Regions from separate parts of the Enterobacter cloacae complex sp. HYC080_NIDB genome, predicted to be linked through region 2. Evidence: predicted binding sites of a transcription regulator. Region 2 holds the regulator's gene; each other region holds the start of a gene.

Region 1 (4,503 bases), 1.4 Mb from region 2:
GCTGGCGAGTTAGCCTGCGCCACTTTTTCCATTGCCGCGGAGGTGCTTTCGGTGTACTCGATTTTCCAGTTCGGATAGCGGTTCAGGAACTGGCTGCACTGCTGGAACGGCTGGGGATGACTGTAGACGGTTTCTATCTTGCTCAGATCGGTTGAGCCGGAGACCAGCACGCAGTGATCGATAGGGATCGTCAGCTCGCCAACCAGCGACAGGCTGGTGTGCTGCAGCAAATCGTAAACGTCGTTGATGGCACCCGAACTGGTGTTTTCAATGGGCACGACGGCGTAATCCGCCTGGCCGGTCTCGACCTGGTTAAAGATATCGGCAAATTTTGCGCAGCCGCTCTCAATAAATTCTTCGAAATGGCGAGCGGCATACTGACGTGCGGCCAGGTGAGAGTAAGAGCCTTTCGGGCCGAGGAAGGCGATACGCGCAGAATGCGGGTTAGTTTTGTTCAGATGCTGCTGGAGCAGCGCTTGCTGAGTGAGAACGGAGTCTTCAATGATGAGCTGGAACAACCGGGTGATGTAATGGGCATCGAGGTGGTGCACTTTGCCGAGCTGGATCAGACGTTCCAGCAGATCGCGTTCGCGGTCAATATCACGTACCGGACGATGGGAGTCCAGTTTGGCTTTCCCTACTTCAACGGCGAGCATGCGACGTTCGGCCAGCAGTGCCAGTAATTTCTCATCCAGCGCGCTGATTTTTACGCGCAGATCCAGTAACGGGTTTTCCGGTGTCATAGTGTCGCCTGTCTCATTTTATCGTTATCAATAAAAAAGGCCCCCCGGTGTGGGAGGCCTTGTTGTTCGTCTTCGCATTCTTTTTCACACGACGAAACGCCTCCCGGTCAGGGGAAGGTAAAAAAGAATGCGAAGAAGAACGGCGTAAGTTTCATAACATCATCCTGTGATTGATACCGTTAAAGTACCTGTACTGTTTTCACCCTGTCAATAAAAAACGCGCCCGAAGGCGCGTTGGCGGTACACTCAATTTAAAGGATTACTCTTCTTCAACTTCTTCCGCGAAGCTGGCGTCTTTCACCGAGGATGCGGCGCGACGGGCTTCACCTTTGTGTTGCACTTTATTGAGCTGCCGTTCCAGCTTGTTGATCAAATCGTTAATAGCCGTGTACATATCTTCATGTTTTGCGCTGGCGACCAGATGGCCGTTTGGAGTATTGATAGTTGCGTCAGCGATGAAACCCTGTGGCTCCTTAGACAGAATGATATGCGGGTTAATCAGGTGAGTTTGCCATTTATCCAGTTTGGCGAGACGGTCTGCGACGTGCTGGCGAATTGCCGGAGTAATTTCCATTTGTTTACTGGTAATGTTCATTGTCATAAATTTTACCTCTTGTCTTTCCGTCTTGGTGATTCCAGCATACCCGACCTAATGTCAAAATGTGTGATTTAGATCACGTTATTTTGTCGGTTTTTGTCAGGGAATCTTTTTTGTGAGGCAGGGCAGGAAGAGGTGAGATTTACCTTGTGGAAGGCAAAAATTGCGGTCATAGTTGACGGGATGAGTTGAGATAAAGCGCTTCAGCGAATATCAGAAATGGATACAAAAACGGCAGCCTTCGGGCTGCCGTTTTGCATTGAAGCACTATCAGGTGTTGCTGCTATTAGCGGCGATAATTTTCGCCACTTTTTCAGCCTGAGTGGTCATCTGCATCTGACGGTAAGCATTTTCCATCAGCTTCAGGCCGTCACGCGTTGCCTGAGTATCCGGGTAATCACGCAGCATACCTTCTACGCGGTTAACCACGGCAACCCATGCGCCACGGCGGGTATAGTATTCCGCAACGGAGTATTCATACTTCGCCAGGCGATCTTTCAGGAACACCAGACGTTTGGTCGCGTCGGTCACGTACTGACTGTTTGGATAGCCGCGCACCAGTTTGGAGAAGTCATTGAAGGCATCACGCGCATGCTGGGGATCACGATCGGAACGATCCACGCCGAAGAAGCCCTGCAGAGCACTGTCATCCAGCGCCATGTTGGTCAGACCGCGCATGTACATGACGTAATCGATGTTAGGATGAGTCGGATTCAGACGCATGAAACGATCGATAGTTGCCTGAGCCAGCGGCAGGTCGGCATTTTTGTAGTATGCGTAGATAAGATCTAATTGTACCTGCTGCGAATACGGACCAAATGGATAGCGATTATCCAACGCTTCCAGTTGCGTTATCGCCTGTTTCCAGTTACCGTCCTGCAACTTTTGTTGTGCAGTCGCATAGATTTCATTCGGCGGATTGTCAGGGACCTGTTCATTCGAACCGGAGCAGCCCACCAAAGCCAGGCTCAACGTGGCCGCTGCCACCAGATATTTCATGCGCGTCATGACGTTTTGACTTTCCTCAAATGTTTGTCCGGGAGAAACTCTGTTCCTGCTCCCGATTAAGACCAGCTACAATAGCACACTATATTAAACGGCAAAGCCGTAAAACCCAACGTTAAACAAAGAAGCAGTTTATGGCACAACGAGTAGAACTCACCGCAACAGTCTCCGAAAATCAGCTCGGTCAACGCTTAGATCAGGCTTTGGCCGAATTGTTCCCTGATTATTCGCGTTCACGCATAAAAGAATGGATCCTTGACCAGCGCGTGCTGGTAAACGGCAAGATCTGGGACAAACCAAAAGAGAAAGTGTTTGGTGGGGAAGCTGTTGCCATCAATGCTGAAATCGAAGAGGAAATCCGCTTCGAGCCGCAGGATATCCCACTGGACATCGTCTATGAAGATGATGACATTCTGGTAATCAACAAGCCGCGCGACCTGGTTGTTCATCCGGGGGCGGGGAACCCTGACGGTACGGTACTTAATGCACTTCTCCATTACTATCCGCCGATTGCTGACGTCCCGCGCGCGGGTATCGTTCACCGTCTGGATAAAGACACCACCGGTCTGATGGTCGTGGCAAAGACCGTTCCTGCTCAGACCCGTCTGGTGGAATCACTGCAGCTGCGTGAAATTACCCGTGAATACGAAGCGGTAGCCATTGGCCACATGACCGCTGGCGGCACGGTAGAAGAACCGATTAGCCGTCACCCGACCAAACGCACTCATATGTCGGTGCACCCGATGGGGAAACCAGCGGTGACGCACTATCGCATTATGGAGCATTTCCGTATTCATACGCGCCTGCGCCTGCGCCTGGAAACCGGTCGTACGCACCAGATCCGTGTTCATATGGCCCACATTACCCATCCGCTGGTGGGGGATCAGGTATACGGCGGTCGTCCGCGTCCGCCAAAAGGCGCATCGGATGAGTTCATCAGCGTACTGCGCAAGTTCGATCGTCAGGCGCTTCACGCGACCATGCTGCGTCTCTATCACCCCATCACCGGTATTCAGATGGAGTGGCATGCGCCTCTCCCACAGGATATGGTGGAACTGATTGACGCCATGCGTGCTGATTTCGAAGAACATAAGGACCATGTGGACTGGTTATGACCAAACTGATTGTCCCGGAGTGGCCACTACCTGAAGGCGTGGCCGCCTGCAGCTCAACTCGTACTGGCGGAGTCAGCCAGGGCGCGTGGGAGTCGTTGAATCTCGGCGCACACTGTGGCGATAACCTGGATCATGTAGAAGAGAACCGCAGGCGTCTGTTTGCTGCGGGGAATCTGCCTTCGAAACCGGTCTGGCTGGAACAGGTTCATGGTAAAGCGGTGCTGAAGCTGACGGGAGAACCTTACGCTTCTAAACGCGTAGACGCCTCTTACAGCAATACTCCGGGCACGGTTTGTGCCGTTATGACCGCCGATTGTCTGCCGGTTTTGTTCTGTAACCGGGCAGGTACTGAAGTGGCTGCCGCGCATGCAGGCTGGCGTGGATTGTGTGAGGGCGTGCTGGAAGAGACCGTCGCCTGCTTTAACGATGATTCTGCCAATATCATGGCCTGGCTGGGTCCGGCGATTGGCCCTCGTGCTTTTGAAGTGGGGCCGGAAGTTCGCGAAGCATTCATGGAAAAAGATCCGCAAGCCGCTGAGGCTTTTCAGCCTTCCGGTGAAAAATATCTGGCAGATATTTACCAGCTTGCCCGTCAGCGCCTGAATAGCGTCGGTGTCACGCAGATCTTCGGCGGAGATCGCTGTACTTTCACCGAAAAGGGTGATTTTTTCTCTTATCGCCGCGACAAGACTACGGGTCGTATGGCAAGTTTTATTTGGCTGATATAACCTAAAGAATCAAGACGATCCGGAACGTGCCGTTTTCTTTTCACATAATTCAGATCATTAACCTTGAATAATTGAGGGATGACCTCATTTAATCTCCAGTAGCAAATTTGACCTGTTTATGGGAGGAGTTATGCGTCTGGATCGTCTTACTAATAAATTCCAGCTTGCTCTTGCCGATGCCCAGTCGCTCGCGCTGGGGCACGACAACCAATTCATCGAACCTCTTCATTTAATGAGCGCCTTGCTGAATCAGGAAGGGGGATCGGTACGTCCTTTATTAACGTCTGCTGGCATTAATGCTGGCCAGTTACGCA
Region 2 (4,503 bases):
CTGGCGTCGGCATGCGCCTCTTTTTTATGCGCGGGCTTGAGGGCGAACGCCGGCAGCATCAGGATCAGCGTGATGGCAAACAGCGTGGCAAAGATGGCCTGCCAGTCGAAGTGCGCGAGGATCCAGCTACCCAACAGCGGGGCGAGGGCAGGGGAAAGCCCCACCAGCGGCATAATGGTCGCGAAAATTCGGTTTGTACGGTTCGCCGGATAGTAGTCGGTCACCAGCGCCTGCCAGGTGACGGCCGCGGCGCAGACGCCGACTGCCTGAATAAAACGCAGTACCAGCAGCCAGGTGGCGTCGCGAACCCATAGCATCCCCAGACAGCCCATGGCAAAAATGGCCAGACCCAGCAACAGTACCGGCTTGCGGCCAAAGCGATCCGAGAGCGGTCCCCAGAGCAGCTGCGCGAAGGCAAAACCGGCGAGGAACAAACTCAGGCTGGCGCTGATCGCGGCGGCAGGGGTTTGCAGATCTTCCTGCATGGCGGCGAAAGCCGGCAGGTACATATCGGTGGCTAAAAAGCCCAGCACGCTTAAGCCGCCGAGCCAGACTAAAAAACCTTTCCTGGGTTGCATTATTTTCTTCTCCTGAGGAGGCAGGTGTACATTGGCGCAGAGTGTAGGGAGTGCAAAGCGGCTTGTGAAACGCTAATATTTGGCGGGTGCATTCAAATTTTTTGCAGGCAGAAAATGTGGTCAGATTATTCTCTTGAAGTGGTCGATGCTGTCGCGCGTAACGGCAGCTTTAGCGGTGCAGCGCAGGAGCTGCACCGCGTCCCGTCGGCAATCAGCTATACGGTGCGTCAGCTAGAAGAGTGGCTGGCCGTTCCGCTGTTTGAACGGCGACATCGTGATGTGGAATTAACGCCTGCCGGGGCGTGGTTTTTGAAAGAAGGGCGTTCTGTTATCAAAAAAATGCAGATCACCCGCGAACAGTGTCAGCAGATCGCTAACGGCTGGCGGGGGCATCTTTCCATCGCGGTCGATAATATCGTGAAGCCGGAGCGCACCCGGCAAATGATCGTCGATTTCTATCGTCATTTTTCTGACGTTGAGTTGCGTGTTTCGCAGGAAGTGTTCAACGGCGTGTGGGACGCGCTGTCGGACGGCAGGGTAGAAATGGCGATTGGGGCGACGCAGGCGATTCCGGTTGGGGGACGCTACGCCTTTCGCGATATGGGGATGCTGAGCTGGAAATGCGTAGTGGCACGCGATCATCCCCTGGCGGCCATGGAGGGGCCGTTAAGCGACGATACCCTGCGTAACTGGCCGTCGCTGGTGCTGGAGGACACCTCCCGCTCGCTGCCCAAGCGTATCACCTGGCTGCTGGATAACCAGCGTCGCGTGGTCGCCCCGGACTGGGAATCGTCGGCGACCTGCCTCAGTGCAGGGCTGTGCGTCGCGATGGTGCCCGTTCATTTTGCGCGCCCGAGAATCGACACCGGCGAGTGGGTTGAACTGACGCTGGAGAATCCGTTCCCGGATGCGGCTTGCTGCCTGACCTGGCAACAAAATGATGTTTCACCTGCTATGGCCTGGCTGCTGGATTATCTGGGGGACAGCGAAACGCTTAACCGGGAATGGTTACGGGAGCCAGTGTGACTGGCTCCGTAAAGCGATTAACGACGGTAGTCGCGGAACGGACCATCCGCAACGGAACGGCGTTCGATGAGGCGCGGGTGGACTTCAATGGACTGCGACTCTTCACGTTTGTTGACGATCCTGTCGAGCAGCATGTTGAAGGCCGTTTCACCCAGCGAATCTTTCGGCTGGTGAATGGTGGTCAGCGCAGGGGTAAAGAAGCGTGCGTTGCGCACGTTGTCATAGCCGATCACGGAAATGTCCTGCGGGACGCGCAGACCCAGCTCATCGGCCGCACAGAGCGCGCCCATCGCCATGATGTCGCCCCCGCAGAAAACGGCGGTAGGACGATGTTGCTGGGAGACAATCTGCTGCATCGCGCGGTAGCCTGATTCCGGCTCAAAGTCACCCTGTACGATCCAGTTTTCTGGCACGGTGATCAGCGCTTCTTCCATTGCTTTCATAAAGCCAGCCAGACGACCTGCACCGGTGTTACGCTCAAGCGGACCCGGGATCACGCCAATCTCACGATGACCGCGTTCGATCAAATAACGGCCCGCCATATAGCCGCCTTCAAAGGCGTTGTCGATAACGGAATCCGTGAAATCCGCACGGGCTTCACCCCAGTCCATCACCACCATCGGGATATGTCGATACTCTTCAAGCATCGACAGTACGGATTCCGGGTACTCGGAACACATCACCAGCAGGCCATCCACGCGCTTCTGCGCCATCATGGAGAGATAGGCTCGCTGTTTTTCAATGCTGTTCCACGCGTTGCCCAGAATCAGGGTATAGCCTTTCTGGAAGCAGTTTTTCTCTACCGCCTCAATGATCTCAGCAAAATAGGCCGCTTCGCTGCTGGTCGCCAGCAGACCAATCGATTTGGTGTGATTCACCTTGAGGCTGCGCGCAACCGCACTTGGCGAGTAGTGCAGCTCTTTGATTGCTGCCCAGACGGCGTTGCGCGTCTCTTCCGCCACAAAGCGGGTTTTGTTAATTACATGTGATACGGTTGTAGTGGAAACGTTTGCGCGTTTTGCTACGTCTTTAATTGTTGCCATTAAATGTCACTCCAGACCATATCCTAAACTCCTGAAATACTTGAAGGTAAACGTTTGCCTTCTCTCACCCTTATCACGCAATTTTAGATTGCGGTACGCCAGGAAAACGACACGGGACGTCAGGAGGGGGTCAATGGCCGGTACGCTAATAAATTTAGCGTGGAATTTTGTCCTATCTTGATGAAAAGGGGAAGAGGTAAAGTGGTTATCAGCTTAAATCCGGGAAGATTTTTGACGTAAACTGTGCAAAAATGAGCAAGCTCACTTTTCGTGGGGGGATTAAAAGGAGAAAAATTGATGAGTTCCGATCTGAAGTTTTCGCTGTTCACCACCATCGTTGTGCTGGCGCTGATTGTGGCGGCTGGCCTGACGGCTGCGCTGCACTGATTTACGCGGAGGGAGAATCTTCTCCCTCCCGGTTTACCGGATTGTTACTTCTCAGGCAAAAATCTTTTGCCATTTTGTTAACTTCTCATTTTTTGTGATTGATGTCATGCTTTCCGCTTCTTTGTTCTGTGTCACGACATGACACGGTATCCGGAGTTGACGCATGAAAATCAATTTTCCCCTGCTGGCCCTGGCGATTGGCGCTTTTGGGATTGGCACCACCGAATTCTCCCCGATGGGGTTGCTGCCTGTTATCGCCCGGGGCGTGGATGTCTCGATCCCTGCGGCCGGGATGTTAATCAGCGCTTATGCCATCGGCGTGATGGTGGGGGCGCCGCTGATGACGCTACTGCTTTCACACCGCGCGCGCCGTAATGCGCTGATTTTCCTGATGGCGATTTTCACCCTGGGCAACGTGCTCTCTGCCATTTCACCTGACTACACCACCCTGATGCTGTCGCGCATTTTGACCAGCCTGAACCATGGCGCGTTCTTTGGGCTGGGCTCGGTCGTGGCCGCAAGCGTGGTGCCGAAACATAAGCAGGCAAGCGCCGTGGCGACCATGTTTATGGGGCTGACGATTGCCAACATTGGCGGCGTACCGGCTGCGACCTGGCTGGGTGAAGCGATCGGCTGGCGTATGTCATTCCTGGCAACCGCCGGGCTGGGCGTGGTGGCGATGGTGGCCTTGTTCTTCTCCCTGCCGAAAGGCAGCGCGGGTGAACGTCCGGACGTGCGCAAAGAGCTGTCGGTACTGGTGCGCCCGCAGGTGCTTTCTGCACTGCTGACCACCGTGCTGGGGGCCGGGGCGATGTTTACGCTCTATACCTACATTTCACCGGTGCTGCACGATATCACCCATGCAACCCCAATCTTTATTACCGCGATGCTGGTATTGATTGGCGTAGGGTTCTCAATGGGTAACTACCTTGGCGGGAAATTTGCTGACCGTTCAGTGACCGGAACGTTGAAAGGCTTTTTAACCTTGCTGATTGCCATCATGATCGCGATTCCGTGGCTGGCGCGTAACGAGTTTGGCGCGGCCATCGCGATGGTTGTCTGGGGCGCAGCCACCTTCGCCGTGGTGCCGCCGCTGCAGATGCGCGTGATGCGTGTCGCCCACGAGGCGCCGGGTCTCTCTTCTTCAGTGAATATCGGTGCGTTTAACCTGGGGAATGCCTTGGGTGCTGCGGCGGGCGGCGCCGTCATTTCTGGCGGTCTGGGATACAGCTTTGTGCCGGTGATGGGGGCGATTATTGCCGCGCTCGGCCTGCTGCTGGTGATGATGTCCGGCCGGAAACAGCCAGAAGCCGTTTGCACGGCGGAATAATAAAAATAACGCAGAAGGGGGACCCCTTCTGCGTCTCTCTTACGCGGTGAAGTTCTTCGCGACGAAGTCCCAGTTGACCAGTGCCCAGAAGTGCTCCAGGTAGTTCGGGCGCGCGTTACGGTAATCAATGTAGTAAGCG
Region 3 (4,503 bases), 1.3 Mb from region 2:
GCTTCCCGAAGATCGTCGGGCCGCGTAAAGACGATATCTGCTACGCCACCACCAACCGTCAGGAAGCGGTGCGCGCGCTGGCTGAACAGGCGGATGTGGTGCTGGTGGTCGGATCGAAAAACTCCTCTAACTCTAACCGTCTGGCCGAACTGGCACAGCGTATGGGTAAAGCGGCATTTCTGATCGACGACGCGACGGATATTCAGGAAGCGTGGGTGAACAATGCGGCCTGCGTCGGCGTGACCGCAGGCGCTTCCGCGCCGGATATTCTGGTGCAGAACGTCATTGTCCGCCTGCAGGAACTCGGCGGCGGCGAAGCGGTTCCGCTCGAAGGACGCGAAGAGAACATTGTTTTCGAGGTCCCGAAAGAACTGCGTATCGATGCGCGCGAAGTGGAATAACCCCTTATCTGATGAAAGGCCAGCATCTCATGTGCTGGCCTTTTTTTTGCCCCGTACTTTATCGTGACGACAAAATCATGTCTTTTACTGATATTTAAGTCTGTTTCACGTTAAATTCTAATTATCGGTGTTTTCAGTTGGCAGCCTTTGCGAAGGCTGGTTAATCTGAAAACGATTTACATCATTTTAACGTAAGAGAATAACTATGCATGATGCACAGATCCGTGTCGCCATTGCGGGCGCGGGTGGACGTATGGGCCGTCAGCTGATTCAGGCGGCACTTCAGATGGATGGCGTGGCACTGGGCGCGGCGCTGGAGCGTGAAGGGTCATCACTGTTGGGAGCCGATGCAGGTGAACTGGCGGGCGCAGGAAAGACCGGCGTCACCGTACATAGCAGCCTGGAAGCGGTTAAGGATGACTTCGATGTATTTATCGATTTTACCCGCCCGGAAGGGACGCTGACGCATCTGGCGTTTTGCCGGCAGCACGGTAAGGGGATGGTGATCGGCACCACCGGTTTTGACGACGCAGGTAAGCAGGCCATCCAGGATGCATCGAAAGAAATTGCGATTGTCTTCGCGGCAAACTTTAGCGTGGGCGTTAACGTCATGCTGAAGCTACTGGAGAAGGCGGCGAAGGTGATGGGCAACTACACCGACATTGAGATTGTTGAAGCGCACCACCGCTACAAAGTTGATGCGCCGTCAGGCACGGCGCTGGCGATGGGCGAAGCGATTGCTCATGCACTTGATAAAGATTTAAAAGACTGCGCGGTCTATACCCGCGAAGGTCATACCGGCGAACGCGTACCGGGCACGATTGGTTTTGCTACCGTCCGTGCGGGTGACATCGTCGGCGAACATACGGCGATGTTCGCCGATATTGGCGAACGCGTCGAAATTACGCATAAAGCTTCCAGCCGAATGACGTTTGCCAATGGTGCAGTGCGTTCCGCTTTGTGGCTGAAAGGCATGAAGAGCGGCCTTTTTGATATGCGAGATGTGCTTGATCTCAACAATCTGTAAGCATTATTACCCATCGTGATGTGGTTATTGCAGTCGTAATATATTGATTGCATAGGGCAATATTTTATTGCCCTTTTATTTTACCTCATTTTCTTTAATTTTTGCTCTAAAGCTTAAAAACAAGCGCTTTTATCTCTTGTTTTCGTTACTGAAATGTAAATTTTGACCATTTGGTCCACTTTTCACTGCCTCGCCGAATAATTTTTCATTAAACCTTGCACGCAAGCGTTTTCTACAGTGATTTACCTGATCTTTTTGTCGCTTAAGTGGCTTTACTCTCTCCAGGCTTGCAAAAGGATAAACAAAATATCCGTTTTAAGTTGACTTTTAGCCTCCAAATCTCCAGAATGCCGCCGTTTGCCAAAAATCCGCTGGCAACACATTTGCATTGATTCATGACATGGTTATGAATTAATATGCAAATAAAGTGAGTGAATATTCTCTGGAGGGTGTTTTGATTAAGTCAGCGCTATTGGTTCTGGAAGACGGAACCCAGTTTATCGGTCGGGCCATAGGGGCAACGGGTTCGGCGGTTGGGGAAGTCGTTTTCAATACTTCAATGACCGGTTATCAAGAAATCCTCACTGATCCTTCCTATTCTCGCCAAATCGTTACTCTTACTTATCCTCATATCGGCAATGTCGGCACCAATGCGGCTGACGAAGAATCTTCTCAGGTACATGCGCAAGGCCTGGTCATCCGCGACCTGCCGCTGATTGCCAGCAACTTCCGCAGCACTGAAGATCTCTCGTCTTACCTGAAGCGCCATAACATCGTGGCGATTGCTGATATCGATACCCGTAAGTTAACGCGTCTGCTGCGCGAGAAGGGTGCACAGAACGGCTGCATCATCGCGGGTGATAACCTCGATGCCACGCTGGCGCTGGAAAAAGCGAAAGCCTTCCCGGGTTTGAACGGCATGGACCTGGCGAAAGAAGTGACTACCGCTGAAGCCTATAGCTGGACGCAGGGTAGCTGGACGCTGGAAGGCGACCTGCCGGAAGCGAAAAAAGAGAGCGAGCTGCCGTTCCACGTGGTGGCCTATGATTTCGGCGCCAAGCGCAACATCCTTCGCATGCTGGTTGACCGCGGCTGCCGTCTGACGGTGGTTCCGGCGAAAACCTCTGCCGAAGACGTACTGAAGATGAACCCGGATGGCATCTTCCTTTCTAACGGTCCTGGCGACCCGGCACCGTGCGACTACGCTATCGACGCCATCAAGTCCTTCCTGGAAACCGACATCCCGGTATTCGGCATCTGCCTCGGCCATCAGCTGCTGGCGCTGGCGAGCGGTGCGAACACCATCAAGATGAAGTTCGGCCACCACGGTGGTAACCACCCGGTGAAAGATATTGATAACAACACGGTGATGATCACCGCGCAGAACCACGGTTTTGCCGTCGATGAAGCGTCAATGCCGGCTAACCTGCGCGTGACGCATAAATCACTGTTCGATGGCACCCTGCAAGGGATTCATCGTACCGATAAGCCAGCGTTCAGCTTCCAGGGCCACCCGGAAGCCAGCCCAGGCCCGCACGACGCCGCGCCGCTGTTCGATCACTTCATCGAACTTATCGAGCAATACCGTAAGACCGCTAAATAATCAGGAGCCGAGAAGACCATGCCAAAACGTACAGACATAAAAAGCATCCTGATCCTTGGCGCTGGCCCGATTGTTATCGGCCAGGCCTGTGAATTTGACTACTCCGGTGCGCAGGCATGTAAAGCCCTGCGTGAAGAGGGTTACCGCGTTATCCTGGTCAACTCCAACCCGGCGACCATCATGACCGACCCGGAAATGGCGGATGCAACCTACATCGAGCCGATTCACTGGGAAGTGGTACGCAAAATCATTGAGAAAGAGCGTCCGGATGCTGTGCTGCCAACCATGGGTGGCCAGACGGCGCTAAACTGTGCGCTGGAGCTGGAGCGTCAGGGCGTACTGGCCGAGTTCGGCGTGACCATGATTGGCGCGACCGCCGATGCGATTGATAAAGCAGAAGACCGTCGTCGCTTCGACGTGGCGATGAAAAAAATCGGCCTCGACACCGCACGTTCTGGTATCGCGCACAATATGGAAGAGGCGCTGGCCGTTGCGGCTGAAGTGGGCTATCCGTGCATCATCCGTCCATCCTTCACCATGGGGGGGACCGGCGGCGGTATCGCCTACAACCGCGAAGAGTTCGAAGAGATTTGCGAACGCGGTCTGGATCTCTCGCCAACCAAAGAGCTGCTGATTGATGAATCGCTGATTGGCTGGAAAGAGTACGAGATGGAAGTGGTGCGTGATAAAAACGACAACTGCATCATCGTCTGCTCCATCGAAAACTTCGATGCGATGGGTATCCACACCGGCGACTCCATCACCGTTGCGCCAGCCCAGACGCTGACCGACAAAGAGTACCAAATCATGCGTAACGCCTCGATGGCGGTGCTGCGTGAAATCGGCGTGGAAACCGGCGGTTCAAACGTGCAGTTCTCGGTGAACCCGAAAACGGGGCGTCTGATTGTTATCGAAATGAACCCGCGCGTGTCCCGTTCCTCCGCGCTGGCCTCCAAAGCGACCGGCTTCCCGATTGCGAAAGTGGCGGCGAAACTGGCGGTGGGTTACACCCTCGATGAGCTGATGAACGATATCACCGGTGGGCGCACGCCAGCCTCCTTCGAACCGTCCATCGACTACGTTGTGACCAAAATTCCACGCTTCAACTTCGAGAAATTCGCCGGTGCGAACGACCGCCTGACCACCCAGATGAAATCTGTCGGTGAAGTGATGGCGATTGGCCGCACGCAGCAGGAATCCCTGCAGAAAGCGTTGCGCGGCCTGGAAGTGGGTGCAACCGGCTTTGACCCTAAAGTCAGCCTGGACGACCCGGAAGCACTGACCAAAATTCGCCGCGAACTGAAAGATGCGGGTGCAGAGCGTATCTGGTACATCGCCGATGCCTTCCGTGCTGGCCTGTCAGTCGACGGCGTATTCAACCTGACCAACATTGACCGCTGGTTCCTGGTGCAGATTGAAGAGCTGGTGCGTCTGGAAGAGAAAGTGGCAGAGCTGGGCATCAACGGCCTGGA
Region 4 (4,503 bases), 1.2 Mb from region 2:
TCTCGGCAAAGGCGCAATCTATAGTAGCGTGGCTCAGGCCTGGCATGCCGCGATGGCGGATGCTAAACCAGAAGATACCGTGCTGGTGTGTGGCTCTTTCCACACGGTGGCACATGTCATGGAAGTGATGGACGCGGGGAGAACCGGTGGCGAGTAAGTTTCAGAACCGTTTAACAGGAACCATTGTGCTGGTCGCGCTCGGGGTGATTATTCTTCCCGGGCTGCTCGACGGGCAGAAAAAGCATTATCAGGACGAGTTTGCAGCCATTCCGCTGGTGCCGAAACCGGGCGACCGTGATGAACCGGATATGCTGCCTGCGGCGACACAGGCGCTGCCTGCCCAGCCGCCGGAAGGGGCGGCTGAAGAAGTTCGCGCGGGCGATGCCGCTGCGCCGTCGCTCGACCCGTCGCGTCTGGCGGCGAATAACAACATCGAGATTGATCCGGTACCGGTAGAGAAGCCTAAGCCTGTTGAAAAACCGAAGCCGGTAGAGAAACCGCAGCCGAAGCCACCGCGTGATAAAGCGGCAGAGCAACTGGCTGCAGCGTCAGAAACCCCTCCGCCAGCGAAGCAAGACGCAGCCCCGACCGGCAAAGCCTATGTTGTGCAACTGGGCGCGTTGAAAAACGCCGATAAAGTTAACGAGGTCGTGGGTAAACTGCGCAGCGCGGGCTATCGTGTTTACACTTCACCTTCCACGCCGGTGCAGGGTAAAATTACCCGTATCCTTGTGGGGCCGGAAGCGTCTAAAGATAAGCTGAAAGGCTCGCTGGGTGAGCTGAAGCAGATCTCCGGTCTGAGCGGTGTGGTGATGAACTATAGCGCGAACTGATAAGATCTCCCCCTCACCCTAACCCTCGCCCCTCAAGGGAGAGGGCCGGGGTGAGGGGGAGAAGACGTCCACAGAGATGTCAAAAGGACCGTGGCGTTGATTATTTTTTCAGCGCCTTTTTTATTTACGCGCGGGAAGGAAATCCCTACGCAAACGTTTTCTTTTTCTGTTAGAATTCGCCCCGAACTGGATGACAGGGCGTTAAATCGTGGGACACATATGGTCTGGATTGATTACGCCATCATTGCGGTGATTGGTTTTTCCTGTCTGGTTAGCCTGATCCGTGGCTTTGTTCGTGAAGCGTTATCGCTGGTGACTTGGGGTTGTGCTTTCTTTGTTGCCAGTCATTACTACACTTACCTGTCTGTCTGGTTCACGGGCTTTGAAGATGAACTGGTCCGAAATGGAATCGCCATCGCGGTGCTGTTTATCGCGACGCTGATTGTTGGTGCTATCGTCAATTACGTGATAGGTCAGCTGGTCGAGAAAACCGGTCTGTCAGGAACGGACAGGGTACTCGGGATCTGTTTCGGGGCGTTGCGAGGTGTGCTGATTGTGGCCGCCATCCTGTTCTTCCTGGATACCTTCACCGGGTTCTCCAAAAGTGAAGACTGGCAGAAATCGCAGCTCATTCCTGAGTTTAGCTTCATCATCAGATGGTTCTTTGACTATCTGCAAAGCTCGTCGAGTTTTTTGCCCAGGGCATAAACCCTGAGATGTGGCTTAACGAGGAAAAGACGAATGTGCGGTATTGTCGGTATCGCCGGTTTCATGCCGGTAAACCAGTCGATTTATGACGCGTTAACGGTGCTTCAGCACCGTGGGCAGGATGCTGCGGGTATCATCACCATTGATGCAAACAACTGCTTCCGTTTACGTAAGGCGAATGGCCTGGTAAACGATGTGTTTGAAGCCCGCCATATGCAGCGTCTGCAAGGTAATATGGGGATCGGTCACGTTCGTTATCCTACTGCTGGCAGTTCCAGCGCCTCTGAGGCACAGCCTTTCTACGTCAACTCACCGTATGGCATCACCCTTGCCCATAACGGCAACCTGACCAACGCCCATGAGCTGCGTAAAAAGCTGTTCGAAGAGAAACGTCGCCACATTAACACCACCTCTGATTCTGAAATCCTGCTCAACGTGTTCGCCAGCGAGCTGGATAACTTCCGTCACTACCCGCTGGAAGCAGACAATATCTTTGCTGCCATTGCTGCGACCAACCGCCAGATCCGCGGTGCATACGCCTGCGTGGCGATGATTATCGGTCACGGTATGGTTGCCTTCCGCGATCCAAACGGCATTCGTCCGCTGGTGCTGGGCAAGCGCGACCTTGGCGATGGCCGTACCGAATATATGGTTGCCTCTGAGAGCGTGGCGCTGGATACCCTGGGCTTCGAATTCCTGCGTGACGTTGCGCCGGGCGAAGCGGTGTATATCACCGAGAAGGGCCAGCTGTTTACCCGTCAGTGTGCCGACAACCCGGTCAGCAACCCGTGCCTGTTTGAATACGTCTATTTCGCCCGCCCGGACTCCTTCATCGACAAGATTTCCGTCTACAGCGCGCGCGTAAATATGGGCACGAAGCTCGGCGAGAAGATTGCTCGCGAATGGGACGATCTCGACATCGACGTGGTTATTCCTATCCCGGAAACCTCCTGCGATATCGCTCTGGAAATTGCCCGTATTTTGGATAAACCTTACCGTCAGGGCTTCGTGAAGAACCGCTACGTTGGCCGCACCTTCATCATGCCGGGCCAGCACCTGCGCCGTAAGTCTGTACGTCGTAAACTGAACGCCAACCGCGCCGAATTCCGTGATAAGAACGTTCTGCTGGTGGATGACTCCATCGTGCGTGGTACCACCTCTGAGCAGATTATCGAGATGGCGCGCGAAGCGGGGGCGAAGAAAGTGTATCTGGCGTCTGCCGCACCGGAAATTCGCTTCCCGAACGTGTACGGCATCGATATGCCAACCGCCAATGAGCTGATTGCCCACGGTCGCGAAGTGGACGAAATTCGTCAGATTATCGGCGCCGATGGCCTGATTTTCCAGGATCTGAACGATCTTATCGACGCGGTGCGCGCCGAGAACCCGGAGATTCAACAGTTCGAATGCTCCGTGTTTAACGGCGTCTATGTGACGAAAGACGTCGACCAGCAGTACCTTGACTATCTTGATTCGCTGCGCAACGACGATGCGAAAGCCGTTCAGCTGCAAAACGATCTCGAAAGTTTAGAGATGCACAACGAAGGTTGATCTCTCTGCAGGTGAGGGCGTTCGCCCTCACTTGCAACTCCCCGCGAAATCCTGCACAGTCTGCCCTGAAATCAGTAAGGGCGAAAATCATGAAACGACTCATTGTTGGGCTCAGCGGTGCCAGTGGCGCCATTTACGGCGTACGTCTGCTGCAGGTTTTGCGCGACGTAGCGGAAGTCGAAACCCATCTGGTGATGAGCCAGGCGGCGCGACAAACCCTCTCCCTTGAAACCGATCTCTCCCTGCGTGATGTTCAGGCACTGGCCGACGTTGTGCACGACGCGCGCGATATCGCCGCCAGCATCTCCTCAGGCTCGTTTAAAACAGCTGGCATGGTGATCCTGCCCTGTTCAATTAAAACGCTCTCCGGCATTGTGAACAGCTATACCGACACGCTGGTGACGCGCGCGGCGGATGTCGTGCTGAAGGAACGTCGCCCGCTGGTGCTTTGCGTGCGGGAAACGCCGCTACATCTGGGGCATTTGCGCCTGATGACCCAGGCCGCCGAGCTGGGCGCCGTGATCATGCCGCCGGTACCGGCGTTTTATCATCGCCCGCAGTCGCTGGATGATGTGATCAACCAGACCGTCAACCGCGTGCTGGATCAGTTTGATATCGACCTGCCGGAAGATCTCTTCACCCGCTGGCAGGGAGCCTGATTCTGTGCACACATGCTGTGCATGAAAAGAGACGTTGCCCTGTTTCAGGGCAATTATGCAACGGCGATCATATCCTCGACATTTAATTCGTTTTTTCCCTTTTTCTCTCTCCGGTTCGTTCGGCAGACCTGCTATCTTTCACCATTAAGGCAATATCGCAACGTTTTATTAACATATTTAACGTCGAAGTTTTGACCAGACGGCAATGTGGCATAAGACCTGCAAGAGAAGCCTGCAACACAACACACAACACAATACATAATAAAATCACGGTACTTGAGGGTAAATGTATGAAGAAGACGGTTCTGGCTCTGTCTTTGCTGGTGGGGTTAAGTGCGGCGGCAGGTAGCTATGCAGCGCTTCCACAGACGGTTCGTATCGGTACAGACGCAACCTACGCGCCATTCTCTTCCAAGGATGCGAAAGGCGATTTCGTGGGGTTTGATATCGATCTGGGAAATGAAATGTGCAAACGCATGCAGGTAAAATGCACATGGGTGGGCAGCGACTTTGACGCATTAATTCCGTCGCTGAAAGCCAAGAAAATCGATGCCATTATCTCTTCTCTCTCTATCACCGAAAAACGTCAGCAGGAGATTGCCTTCTCTGACAAGCTCTACGCCGCTGATTCACGTCTGATTGCCGCTAAAGGCTCCCCGATCCAGCCGACCATCGACTCCCTGAAAGGCAAGCATGTTGGCGTGCTCCAGGGGTCAACGCAGGAAGGTTATGCCAATGCTAACTGGCGCGAG

The links. The regulator PurR, encoded in region 2, represses purine synthesis genes. The targets are predictions, from matches to a motif close to CANGCAAACGTTTGCNTG.
Region 1: the regulator PurR is predicted to act here: its motif matches at 1,442-1,459, upstream of raiA (ribosome-associated translation inhibitor RaiA).
Region 3: the regulator PurR is predicted to act here: its motif matches at 1,647-1,664, upstream of carA (glutamine-hydrolyzing carbamoyl-phosphate synthase small subunit).
Region 4: the regulator PurR is predicted to act here: its motif matches at 980-997, upstream of cvpA (colicin V production protein).

The regions. Positions count from the first base shown of each region.
Region 1 covers NZ_CP114212.1:1,129,399-1,133,901, forward strand. The annotation lists gene pheA (bifunctional chorismate mutase/prephenate dehydratase) at 1-743, opposite strand, end outside; Phe leader region at 774-899, opposite strand; gene pheL (pheA operon leader peptide PheL) at 851-898, opposite strand; gene raiA (ribosome-associated translation inhibitor RaiA) at 1,003-1,344, opposite strand; gene bamD (outer membrane protein assembly factor BamD) at 1,612-2,349, opposite strand; gene rluD (23S rRNA pseudouridine(1911/1915/1917) synthase RluD) at 2,481-3,461, shown strand; gene yfiH (purine nucleoside phosphorylase YfiH) at 3,458-4,189, shown strand; gene clpB (ATP-dependent chaperone ClpB) at 4,320-4,503, shown strand, end outside.
Region 2 covers NZ_CP114212.1:2,550,061-2,554,563, reverse strand. The annotation lists gene punC (purine nucleoside transporter PunC) at 1-578, opposite strand, end outside; gene punR (DNA-binding transcriptional activator PunR) at 693-1,604, shown strand; gene purR (HTH-type transcriptional repressor PurR) at 1,622-2,647, opposite strand; gene cydH (cytochrome bd-I oxidase subunit CydH) at 2,945-3,034, shown strand; gene O1723_RS12055 (MFS transporter) at 3,198-4,364, shown strand; gene sodB (superoxide dismutase [Fe]) at 4,404-4,503, opposite strand, start outside.
Region 3 covers NZ_CP114212.1:3,842,285-3,846,787, reverse strand. The annotation lists gene ispH (4-hydroxy-3-methylbut-2-enyl diphosphate reductase) at 1-401, shown strand, start outside; gene dapB (4-hydroxy-tetrahydrodipicolinate reductase) at 607-1,428, shown strand; gene carA (glutamine-hydrolyzing carbamoyl-phosphate synthase small subunit) at 1,883-3,031, shown strand; gene carB (carbamoyl-phosphate synthase large subunit) at 3,050-4,503, shown strand, end outside.
Region 4 covers NZ_CP114212.1:1,369,066-1,373,568, forward strand. The annotation lists gene folC (bifunctional tetrahydrofolate synthase/dihydrofolate synthase) at 1-157, shown strand, start outside; gene dedD (cell division protein DedD) at 147-833, shown strand; gene cvpA (colicin V production protein) at 1,053-1,541, shown strand; gene purF (amidophosphoribosyltransferase) at 1,575-3,092, shown strand; gene O1723_RS06545 (UbiX family flavin prenyltransferase) at 3,182-3,751, shown strand; gene argT (lysine/arginine/ornithine ABC transporter substrate-binding protein ArgT) at 4,042-4,503, shown strand, end outside.